One region of the Microbacterium sp. NPDC096154 genome, then DNA from elsewhere that is predicted to be linked to it. Evidence: predicted binding sites of a transcription regulator. Region 1 holds the regulator's gene; the other holds the start of a gene.
What was found. The regulator HspR, encoded in region 1, represses chaperone genes until heat shock. The targets are predictions, from matches to a motif close to AAGTTGAGTCNNNNNGACTCAACTT.

Region 1 (5,715 bases):
ACGAGTTCGCCGGCGGGCGCGTCTGCTTCGCGGGCAGCGTGCGCCTGGACCGCGCGGGTCCGTTCGGCTACACCGTGCGCGTGGTACCGAAGAACGCGCACCTCGCCTCGACGGCCGAGCTCGGCCTCGCCGCGCTGGCGTAGCTCCGCGGGGCGTTACTAGCGCCCGGCGGGTTTACTAGCGCCCGGCGGGTTTACTAGCGCCCGGCGGGTTACTAGCGCCCGGCGGGGGTGGACCCGCCCGGTTCGCTAGCGCCCGGCGGGTTTACTAGCGCCCGGCGCACTCGCTAGCGTCGCCGACGCGAGTGAATCCGCCCGGCGCTAGCCAACAACCGGGGGGCTGAACCCGGCCGGTTGACTAGCCCCCGGCGGTTCACTAGCGCCCGGCGGGTTCACTAGCGCCGGGGCGCAGAGCCCGGGGCTTCACTAGCGCCCGGCGCACTCGCTAGCGTCGCCGACGCCAGTGAATCTGCCCGACGCTAGTCAACGGCCTGGGTGGAGCGGACCACGACGACGGTCCGGGGGCCGAGGGTCAGGGTCGTGCCGGCCTCGACACGGGCACCCTCGGGGACGTCCGGATCCGTCGACAGCACGACGTCGCCCACGCAGACCCACTCGTTCTGGGGCAGCGGCACGTCGACCGCCGTGTCGGCGGCGTTGAACCAGAGCAGGAACGAGCTGTCGATCAGCTGCTGTCCCTGCGGACCGGGCTCGCGCAGCGGGGCGCCCGAGACGAACATCCCGATCGTGCGCAGACCCCCGTCGGTCCAGTCGTCACGGCGCATGAGCCGGCCGCTCGGGTGCAGCCAGGCGAGGTCGTTCGGGCCGCCCTGGATGGTGGGCCGCCCCTCGAACCAGTGCCGCTGCCTCAGCGCCGGATGCTCGCGGCGCAGCCGCAGGGCCGCCTTCGTGACCTCGTAGACGTCGAGCCACGCGTCGTCCGCGCTCCAGTCCATCCACGAGATCTCGTTGTCCTGGCAGTACGCGTTGTTGTTGCCGCGCTGGGTGCGCCCGCGCTCGTCGCCGGCGGTGAGCATGGGAACGCCGTTCGACAGGCACAGCGTGGCCATCATGTTCGCCGCCTGCCGACGACGCAGGGCCACGATCTCCGCGTCGTCGGTCTCGCCCTCCACGCCGTGGTTCCACGAGCGGTTGTTGTCGGTGCCGTCGCGGTTGCGCTCCCCGTTGGCCTCGTTGTGCTTGCTGTCGTAGCTGACCAGGTCTCGCACCGTGAAGCCGTCGTGCGCCGTGATGAAGTTGATGGAGTTGTACGCGCTGCGTCCATCGTCGGCGTAGAGGTCGCTCGACCCGGCGAGGCGGGTCGCCACGTCGCGGATGGGGGCCCGCCCACGCCAGAAGTCGCGCACCGTGTCGCGGTACTTGTCGTTCCACTCCGCCCAGGGCGGCGGCATCCGGCCGACGAGGTATCCCTCCATCGACACATCCCACGGCTCCGCGATGAGCTTCACGTGCCGCAGGATCGGGTCCTGTCCGATCGCGATCAGCAGCGCACAGTCGAAGTCGACGTCGTAGCCCGTGCGTGTGAGCGCCGACATGAGGTCGAAGCGGAAGCCGTCGACGTGCATCTCGGTCACCCAGTAGCGCAGCGAGTCCAGGATGAGCCGCAGCGCCAGCGGGTTCCACGCGTTCACCGTGTTGCCGCATCCGGTCACGTCCCAGTAGCGGTCGTCGAATCCGCCGTCCGCGGCGACGACGCGCTTGTAGAAGCCGCGGTCGTCGAGACCGCGGAACGACAACGTCGGCCCCTCCGGCCCGGCCTCGGCGGTGTGGTTGTAGACGACGTCGAGGATGACCTCGATGCCCTCGCGGTGCAGCGCCTTGACCATCTGCTTGAACTCGGCGACCTGGCCGCCGCGATCGCCCGACGAGCTGTACGTCGCGTCGGGCGCAAAGTACGAGATCGTGTTGTAGCCCCAGTAGTTGGTGAGACCCCGCTCGAGCAGCGCTGGTTCCGAGAAGAACTGCTGCACGGGCAGAAGCTCGACCGCCGTCACGCCGAGGTCGCGCAGGTACGAGGTGACGGCCGGGTGGGCCAGGCCGGCGTACGTGCCGCGCAGGTGCTCGGGGATGCGGTCGTGCAGCTTCGTGAAGCCCTTGACGTGCAGCTCGTAGATCACGGTGTCACGCCAGCGCGTGGCCGGCGGGCGGTCGTCCTCCCAGTCGAACGCCCGGTCGACCACCACGCTGCGCGCCGTGTAGCCGGACGAGTCGGTGTCGTCGCGCACGGCCGGATCGCCCTCGCGGGATCCGTAGATGGGCTGCTCGGCGATGATCGTGCCGCTCGTCGCGAGCGCGTACGGGTCGAGCAGCAGCTTGTGCGGGTTGAAGCGCAGACCGTTCTTCGGATCCCACGGACCGTCGACCCGGAACCCGTACCGCTGACCGGGCACGACATCCGGCAGCGCGCCGTGCCAGATGCCCAGCGTGTGCTCCGTGAGCCGGTGGCGGGTCTCGCGGCCGGCGTCGTCGAAGAGGCACAGCTCGACGGACGAGGCGTAGGGGGCGTAGACCGCGAAGTTCGTGCTGTCGGGTGACCACGTGGCACCCAGCGGCCACTCCCGTCCGGGCCAGATGGGGACGGCCTCGCCGAGGGCTTGCCACGTGACGGGGGTCATCGCTCCGGCGGCCTCCACAGCACCAGGTCGGCGCTGCGGCGCACGCGCGTTCCGGCCCTCAGCGTGACGACGGATCCTGTCGCACCGGCCGCGAAGACGCGGGCGCCGGGACGGTTCTCGATCTCGTGGCGCAGACGGGATTCCAGCTCGCCGACGCGGCGACGCAGATCGCGCACCTCATCCTCGAGGTCCAGCACGCGCGCGATGGCGGCGAGACTCATGCCCTCGCCCGACAGGCGGGCGACCTCGCGCAGCTGCTCGATGTTGCGCGGCGAGTAGCGGCGGGATCCGCCACGCGTGCGGCCCGGCACGACCAGGCCGATGCGGTCGTACTGCCGCAGGGTCTGCGGGTGCATGCCCGCCAGCTCGGCCGCGACCGCGATCGCGAAGAGGGGCGCGTCCTCATCGATGTCGTACGTGTCGCTCATCCGATCCTCCTCCCGTCGCGGTGCATGTCCCACTTGCGGCCCTAATCGCCGTCGCCGTGTCCCACCTGTGGCCGGAATGCGGGTGCCATAGCGGCCACAACGGGGACACGCCCAGGCTACGAGCCGTGCGCCTTGCTCATCAGGTCGGCGCGCGGGTCGCCCTGCGGCCCCACCTCGACAAAGCGCGCGAGCGCCTCACGAGCCTCGTCGTCGAGGTGCGCCGGCACGACCACCTGCACCTCGGCCAGCAGGTCGCCCGTGCCCTTCTGCGACGCGATGCCGCGTCCCTTGACGCGCAGCACGCGGCCCGACGGGGTTCCGGGCGCGACCCGGAGCTTGACGGGGTCGCCGCCCAGCGTCGGCACCTCGATCGTGGCCCCGAGAGCCGCCTCCGCGAACGTCACGGGCACGACCACGCGCAGGTTCAGTCCTTCGCGCACGAACACCGGATGCGGTCGCACCGCCACCTCGACGACGATGTCGCCGTTCTCGCCGCCGTCCGGCGACGGGCGGCCCTTGCCCCGCAGTCGGATCTTCTGCCCGTCCGCCACGCCGGCCGGGATCTTGATCTTGAAGGGCTTGCCCTCCTCGCTCTGCAGCGAGATGGTCTCGCCCTTGGCGGCGGTGACGAAGTCGATGGTCGTGCGCGCCCGCACGTCGGCGCCCTTCTGCGGACCGCCGAAGCCGCGGAAGCCGCCGGTGGACCGGCCGAAGCCGCCGGAACCGAACCGCCCGCCCCCGCCCTGGTTGAACATCGCGAAGATGTCGTCGAAGTCCTGGGCCGATCCGCGGTTCTGCGTGAACGCGCTGAACACGTCGTCGAAGCCACCCGCGCCGCCGCCGCCCGCGGTGAAGCGAGCGCCCGATCCCATCGCGCGGATCTGGTCGTACTCCTCCTTCTGCGCGGGGTCGGAGAGCACGGCGTATGCCTCGCTGATCTCCTTGAACTTCGCCTCGGCGGCTGCGTCCCCCGGGTTGGAGTCGGGGTGGTACTGCCGCGCCAGCTTGCGGTACGTCTTCTTGAGATCAGCCGCGCTGACGTCTTTCGACACACCCAGGACCTTGTAGAAGTCCTTCTCGAACCAGTCCTGACTGGCCATCTTCACCTTCTCCTGAGGCTGGGGGCGTCTCGTCTGCGCCGCGCCCGCTCGACGACGGGGGTGCCCGATCGTCGAGCGGGGCGGCAGGGCGCAGGCGAGACGCCTCGAATCGACCTGTCGAACTACTCCGCGGGAACCGCGACGACGACCTTGGCCGCGCGCAGCTCGATGTCGCCGAGGCGGTAGCCCAGCTCGACGACCTCGAGGATCGTCGCCTCGGTCGCACCGGGCGTGGGCTGCTGGAAGATCGCCTCGTGCTGCTGCGGGTCGAACGTCTCGCCCGCCGCGCCGTACGCGACCAGTCCCATCCGCTCGGCCACGCCGCGCACCTTCTCGGCGATCGCGGCGAACGGGGTGCCCTCGCCGAGATCGCCGTGCTTCTCGGCGCGGTCGAGGTCGTCGAGCACGGGGATGAGGCCCTTGACGGCCTCGCCCTTCGCGCGCGCGATCTCGACGTGGCGCTGCTCCTCGGTGCGCCGGCGGTAGTTGGCGTACTCGGCCTGCAGGCGCTTGAGGTCGTGCAGCAGCTGCGTCTCGTAGTCGCTCTTCTCCTGCTCAGCGGCCTCGTCGCTCTGGCCGATGTTCAGGATGTCGTCGACCGTGAGCTCGGGCTCGCCCTGCTTGGCGCCACCGGGACCGTCGGCCGTGTTCGCGGCCTCGTCGTCGGCGGGAACGCCGTCCTGCTCCTCCGAGGTGCCCGCCTGAGGCGCCTCAGGGGCGGTCGCGTCCTGCGCGTCCGCCCCCTCGGCTCCAGGCTGGACCTCGTCGCCGTCGTTGCGGTCGGGCTGCTCGAAGTCCTTGTCGCTCATCAGCTCTTCTTGTCCTCGTCGTCCTCGACCACCTCGGCGTCGATCACGTCGTCGTCGGCCGCCTGGTCACCGGCCGGGGCATCCGACGCGGGCGCGGCCTGCTCGGCCTGAGCCTGCGCGTAGATCGCCCCGCCGAGCTTGGTCTGGCTCTCGTTGAGCTTGTCGAACGCGGCCTTCACGGCCTCGTCGTCGTCGCCCGCGAGCGCCTTCTTGAGCTCGTCGACATCCGCCTGCACCGACTCCTTGACGTCGGCGGGCAGCTTGTCGTCGTTCTCCTTGATCAGCTTCTCGATCGAGTACGACAGCGTCTCGGCCTGGTTGCGCACCTCGGCGGCCTCGCGGCGCTTCTTGTCTTCGGCCGCGTGCTCCTCGGCCTCGCGCACCATGCGCTCGATGTCGTCCTTGGGCAGCGACGAGCCGCCCGTGATCGTCATCGACTGCTCCTTGCCGGTGCCCTTGTCCTTCGCCGAGACGTGCACGATGCCGTTGGCGTCGATGTCGAACGTGACCTCGATCTGCGGCACGCCGCGCGGCGCGGGCGCGATGTCGGTCAGGTCGAACGTGCCGAGCGGCTTGTTGTCGCGCGTGAACTCACGCTCGCCCTGGAACACCTGGATCGACACCGACGGCTGGTTGTCGTCGGCCGTCGTGAAGGTCTCGCTGCGCTTGGTCGGGATGGCGGTGTTGCGCTCGATCAGCTTGGTCATGATGCCGCCCTTGGTCTCGATGCCGAGGCTCAGGGG
Region 2 (5,715 bases), on a different contig from region 1:
GAAGAGTTCGGGGTCGACTGTCAGGCAGGCCGCCTTGTCGCGCCAATCCATGCTGATGCTCCTCGCAGATGTGGTGGGTTCGAGCGAGCGCATGGCGCCCGGGATTCGAGGTGAGAAGCGCATCCGTTCGGGTCGGATACGCTGGTCATGGTGCGAGTTTGTGCTCGCGACCCACCACGCTGTGGGAAACATGCCGTTAACAATGGTCGTACAGTCGGGTTCTGAACGCAAGGGTTTTCTTGCCCGCTCGGGATACCGGTCGACGCGTCAGCCGCCGTGGCGGCGAGGAGAGCAGCTTTCATGCGCCGCAGGATCGCCCGCATCGCCGCCGTCGTGATCGCAGTCGAGGCGTTGGGCATCCTGGCTCTCGCGGCGTGGCAGGTGGTGGCGCTGATGGGAGCCGACACCGCCTCGCCCGTGAGCGCGATCGCGCTGATCGTGCTCACGGTCGTGGGCGCCGTGGCCGTGGCCGCCTTCGCCGGAGCGACATGGGCGGGCCGCTCGTGGGGCCGCTCGGGCGGCGTGGTGACACAGCTGCTCATCCTGGCCGTGGCGGTCGGGGCCGTGACCGGCGCGTATCCGCACCTGGGTGTCGCGCTGGCGCTGGGAGTGCCGGCAGCGGTTGTGCTGGTGCTCATCGTGCTCGCGGCGCGCGAGGCGAACAGCGAGGCACCGCGCGAGGACTGATCGCCCGCTTGTTCCCGGGCGGGGCGCCGAGTGCACACGCACATTGGTGTGCACTGGGCCGAAGCGGGGTCAGGGCTGCGCGCGACGCGGAGGGGTGCCGACCTCGCCGGCGAGGTGCCGGCTGAGCAGAGCGGCGCCGGCGACGGCAGCCGGCATGACGGCGATGGCGGCGAACGGCACGAGGAAGCAGACGTGCACGGCCACCCCGAAGCCGAGCACGCGCGCACGACTGCGGCGCAGCAGCGCGGCCCGCTGCTGCGCGTCGAGGCCACGCGCGGTCAGCCCGCGCGACGACAGCTCGTCGGCGATCACGCGCCCGTTGAGCAGCGCGCCGACGACCGCGCCCGCCGCGCCTCCCGCGACGGGGACGAGCGCGACGGCGCCCGCGGCGAGGGCCGCGAGCAGCCCCTTGCCGAACAGCCCCACGGCGTCGCGGACGGAGTGCCCGATGCCGTACGCGACATCGGGCACCCGGCCTCCGAGATCCTGTTCGACCGAGCGCCAGATCCGGTCGTAGAAGGGCTCGCCGACCACCAGCGTCAGCGCCGTGAACGTCACGATCGCCAGCACGACGGCGCCGCCCATGAGGGCGAGTCCGATCGCCCAGCGCAGCGCGCTCGCGGCGAGCTCGCCCCACCCGTCGGCGAAAGGGGTGAGCAGCTCCACGAGCCCCGGCAGGGCGAAGCCCAGTGCGATCAGGGCGCCGGTGAGCACCGCTCCGACGATCGCCGCGGGCGCGAGACCCGCCGCCATCACGCCGGGGCGACGCCGCCACCAACGGAAGCCGTCGATCAGGGTGCCGGCACCCCGCCAGAACTCGCGCACGCGTCCACGCTAGGCGAACGCGAACAGCGCGGGGAACACCGCGACCACTACGAGCCCCCACACCGCGTACAGCGGCACGAAGGCCGTGTGCCAGCGCACGATGCGCGCGAGGCCGCGGCGTGCGCGGAACGCCCGAGCCGTCAGCCACACATGACCGGCCAGATGCGCGAGCAGCAGCAGATTGAGGCCCAGCGCCGCGGTCTTGTTGGCGCTGAAGCCGAACTCGGCGATGCGGGCCAGCATCGCGGCCAGCATGATGGCGTCGACCGCCAGCGCGGCCAGGACGGTGGCGAGCTGCAGGCCGTCGAACCACCCCGGGCGGTCGAGGGCATCCCGCGCCGAGATCTCGTAGAGCGCCAGGCACACCACCAGCACAAGGATCGCGTCCATCAGGATCAGCAGCTCGCGGTCCACGGTCAGCAGCGTGCCGGCGGTGGAGACGACGGCGAGCAGTGCGACCAGCATGATGAGCGTGAGCGGCGTGAAGATGCGCGTCAGCACGGGGGCGATGTTCTCGACCACCGCCTGTTTTGTCTCCACGAGCCAGGCGGCGACGAGCACCGCTCCCGGGATGCCGACAGGCAGGATCCAGTCGATCACGACGGGGCTGGGATCCACCCCGACCATCGCGAACACGGCGTACGTCAGGCCGAGCAGCACGCCGCCGCCGAGCGCCATCAGCACGTAGTACACGACGAACTCGCCCGTGAAGCGCACGAAGTCCATCCGCCGGTCGCTGGAGCGGACTCGGCCGCCCGTATAGGCGACGCCGACGAGACCCCACGCGACCACCGGGCCGTGGAGCGCGGCGAGCACGGATGTCTGTCCGAACGGTGAGAACGGCGGTATCGCGACCAGCGCAGCGAGCAGGGCGAGGCCGGCGCCCAGCCCCGCGATCCAGGCCCAGCTGAGGCGTCGCTTCCAGCTCAGATAGCCGACCAGGAACGGGGCGACGTACAGCGTGAGGGTGCGCATCAGCGCGCCGGCGGCGCCCTCGCTCGGTACGTCGTCAGACGCGAACCCGAACAGCGTGAGGGCGAGCTTGAACGCGAGGCCGGCTGCGGCGCCGACGGCGATCGCCACGGCGGCGTCGCGCCAGCCGGATGCTGCCGCGGGCTCGCTCGCCGGTGCGACGAGCAGCTGCTTCCACAGCCGGTCCGAGTGCTCGCGGGCGTACTCGCCCGACAGTGCGTCGGCGTCGCCCATCCGGCGGATCCCGATCAGGAACGCCTCGTCGTCGTCCAGCCCGCGCTGACGCAGATCCGCGATCCGCTCGCGCAGGTGGTCCTCGAGCTCGTCGACGTCGCGGGCGGAGATGGTGCGACGCGCGAGCAGGTAGCGCCGCCAGTCGGCGATGCGGGCTTCGAGGGCCTCGGACGCGGCGCCGCTCATGCCGGGGCTCCCGCCACGCGCAGGCCCGTGTCGCCCCCGTGCCAGGCTCCGCGCAGGGCGTCGACCACCACCGACCACTGCGCCTGGCGGTCGGCGAGCGCCGCGCGGCCCTCGGCGGTGATGGCGTAGTGCTTGCGGCGCCGCCCGGTGGGGGAGACGCCCCACGACGAGGAGACCTGTCCGTGGCGCTCGAGGCGGTGCAGCAGCGGATACAGCATGCCGTCGTTCCACGACATGCGGCCGCCGGAAAGCTCGGTGACGCGCTTGAGGATCGCGTAGCCGTACAGCTCGCCTTCGGCCAGGATGCCGAGCACGAGAGGGGTCGCGGATGCCGCGACGAGGTCTTTGTCGATGCGCATGGAGCCTCCTGGGAATACCTTGCAGTTCAAGGTAACCCATACCTCGCACCGCGAGGTAGTCGCCACGGGCGGGAATAACCTCGCCGAGACCGCGTTGAAGTTGATATCGTGTGACTCAAGTTCGGAACTTGATGGCACTCCACGCAACTTTCAGGAGGAGATCCGGCGATGCCTGACAGCACTCCCTTCGGATTCGGCCAGGACGGCCCCAGCGCGTTCGACGAGTTCCTCGCCCGCTACCTGCAGGGCGAGCGCGCACGCGCCGCACGGTCCGTCGACCTCACCCGCTACCTCAGCGCCCGTACCCAGGAGCTGCTGCAGAGGGCGGGGCGCTATGCGCTGCGGCGCGGCCAGCGGGAGCTCGACGCGCTGCACGTGCTGCGCGTGCTCGCCGACGACCCGACCGTGGCCGAGGCGATCGCGCGCATCGGCGCCGACCGTGCCGCCGTGGCAGCCGCCGCCGAGCAGCGCCTGCCGCAGCCCGGCGCTCCGGCCGACATCGACGGCGCGGTCGTCACGCCCGCGGTTCAGCGCACGCTGTTCCACGCGTTCCAGGTGGCGCGGTCGTCGGGCTCGACCTACATCGACCCCGAGCACGTCTTCTTCGCGCTCGTGCTGGCGCAGGACACCCCGGCCGGGCAGATCCTGTCGTCGGCCGGCGTCACCGCCGAGGCGCTCACCCAGGGCGTGCGCGAGACCATCGCCGCGGGCGGCGAGGCCCCGACCGAGGCGTCGCCCGAGCAGGCCACCGGCATGCTCGAGACCTACGGCACCGATCTCACCCAGCGCGCCCGCGACGGCCTGCTCGACCCCGTGATCGGCCGCGACTCCGAGATCGAGCAGACCATCGAGATCCTGTCGCGTCGCACCAAGAACAACCCCGTGCTGGTCGGCGAGGCCGGCGTCGGCAAGACCGCCGTCGTGGAGGGGCTGGCCCGCGCGATCGTCGCGGGCGCGGTGCCCGAGCAGCTGCACGACAAGCGCGTGATCGCGCTCGACCTCGCCGCCATGCTGGCCGGCACGCGCTACCGCGGCGACTTCGAGGAGCGACTCACCAAGACCGTCGAGGAGGTGGCCGAGCACAGGGACGAGGTCATCCTGTTCATCGACGAGATCCACACGCTCGTCGGCGCCGGCGGCGCGGGTGACGGCGCCATGGACGCGGGCAACATCCTGAAGCCCCGCCTCGCGCGCGGCGAGCTGCATCTCGTGGGCGCGACGACCCTGAAGGAGTACCGCGCGATCGAGAAGGACGCCGCGCTCGAGCGCCGCTTCCAGCCCGTGCGGGTGGGTGAGCCCTCGGTGACGGATGCGATCCAGATCCTGCACGGCCTGCGCGAGGCGTATGCGCAGCACCACCGCGTGACGTACACGGATGACGCCCTGCGGGCCGCGGTCGAGCTGAGCGACCGCTACCTGACGGAGCGGGTGCTGCCCGACAAGGCCATCGACCTGATCGACCAGGCCGGCGCCCGACTGCGGCTGCGCCTCGGCGCACCGGCCGACGTGAGCGCGCTGATGGAGCGCCTGGCCACCCTGGAGGCGGAGAAGAACGCCGCCGTCGCCGCCGAGCACTACGAGGACGCCTCCCGCCTGCGCGACGAGATCGCCGACGTGCAGCGCCGCATCGACGAGGCGGCATCCGGCACGGTTCCCGCGGTCGTCGACGAGCCCGAGATCGCGGCCGTGGTCAGCCGTGCGACGGGCATCCCCGTGGCGCGGCTCACGGAGACCGAGCGCGAGCGTCTCGCGGGTCTGGAGGACGAGCTGCACCGGCGCGTGATCGGCCAGGACGACGCGGTCACGGCGGTGGCCAAGGCCGTGCGCCGAAGCCGCACCGGCATGGGCGATGCGCGCAGGCCGGTCGGCTCCTTCCTGTTCCTCGGGCCGACGGGCGTGGGCAAGACGGAGCTCGCCAAGGCGCTCGCGGCGAACCTGTTCGACGACGAGGGCGCCATCGTGCGCTTCGACATGAGCGAGTTCGGCGAGCGTCACACCGTGGCGCGCTTGGTCGGCGCCCCTCCCGGGTACGTCGGCTACGACGAGGCGGGTCAGCTCACCGAGCGCGTGCGCCGCAACCCGTACTCGATCGTGCTGTTCGACGAGATCGAGAAGGCGCACCCCGACGTGTTCAACCTGCTGCTGCAGGTGCTCGACGATGGGCGCCTGACCGACGGCCAGGGCCGCACGGTCGACTTCCGCAACACGGTCATCGTGATGACCTCGAACCTGGGGTCGGAGTTCCTGGCCTCGCGTGCCGGCGCGATCGGGTTCACGACGGGCGGCCGCGAGTTCGACGACGACGACCTGCGCGCCCGCGTGATGGGACGCCTGCGTGAGTCGATGCGACCGGAGTTCCTGAACCGGATCGACGAGATCGTGCTGTTCCGCAAGCTGGAGAAGCCGCAGCTGCGTGAGATCGTGTCGCTCCTGCTCGGCGCCACCCGTGCGC

Region 2: the regulator HspR is predicted to act here: its motif matches at 3,361-3,385, upstream of ABTW64_RS06010 (ATP-dependent Clp protease ATP-binding subunit).

Annotation. Positions count from the first base shown of each region.
Region 1 is NZ_JBEOSM010000005.1:135,497-141,211, forward strand. Features, by position in the region: gene glgP (alpha-glucan family phosphorylase) at 1-143, shown strand, start outside; gene glgX (glycogen debranching protein GlgX) at 479-2,635, opposite strand; gene ABTW64_RS08865 (heat shock protein transcriptional repressor HspR) at 2,632-3,063, opposite strand; gene ABTW64_RS08870 (DnaJ C-terminal domain-containing protein) at 3,180-4,163, opposite strand; gene ABTW64_RS08875 (nucleotide exchange factor GrpE) at 4,286-4,972, opposite strand; gene dnaK (molecular chaperone DnaK) at 4,972-5,715, opposite strand, start outside.
Region 2 is NZ_JBEOSM010000003.1:283,762-289,476, reverse strand. Features, by position in the region: gene ABTW64_RS06035 (WhiB family transcriptional regulator) at 1-51, opposite strand, end outside; gene ABTW64_RS06030 (histidine kinase) at 301-687, shown strand; gene ABTW64_RS06025 (EI24 domain-containing protein) at 757-1,512, opposite strand; gene ABTW64_RS06020 (permease prefix domain 1-containing protein) at 1,522-2,904, opposite strand; gene ABTW64_RS06015 (PadR family transcriptional regulator) at 2,901-3,263, opposite strand; gene ABTW64_RS06010 (ATP-dependent Clp protease ATP-binding subunit) at 3,432-5,715, shown strand, end outside.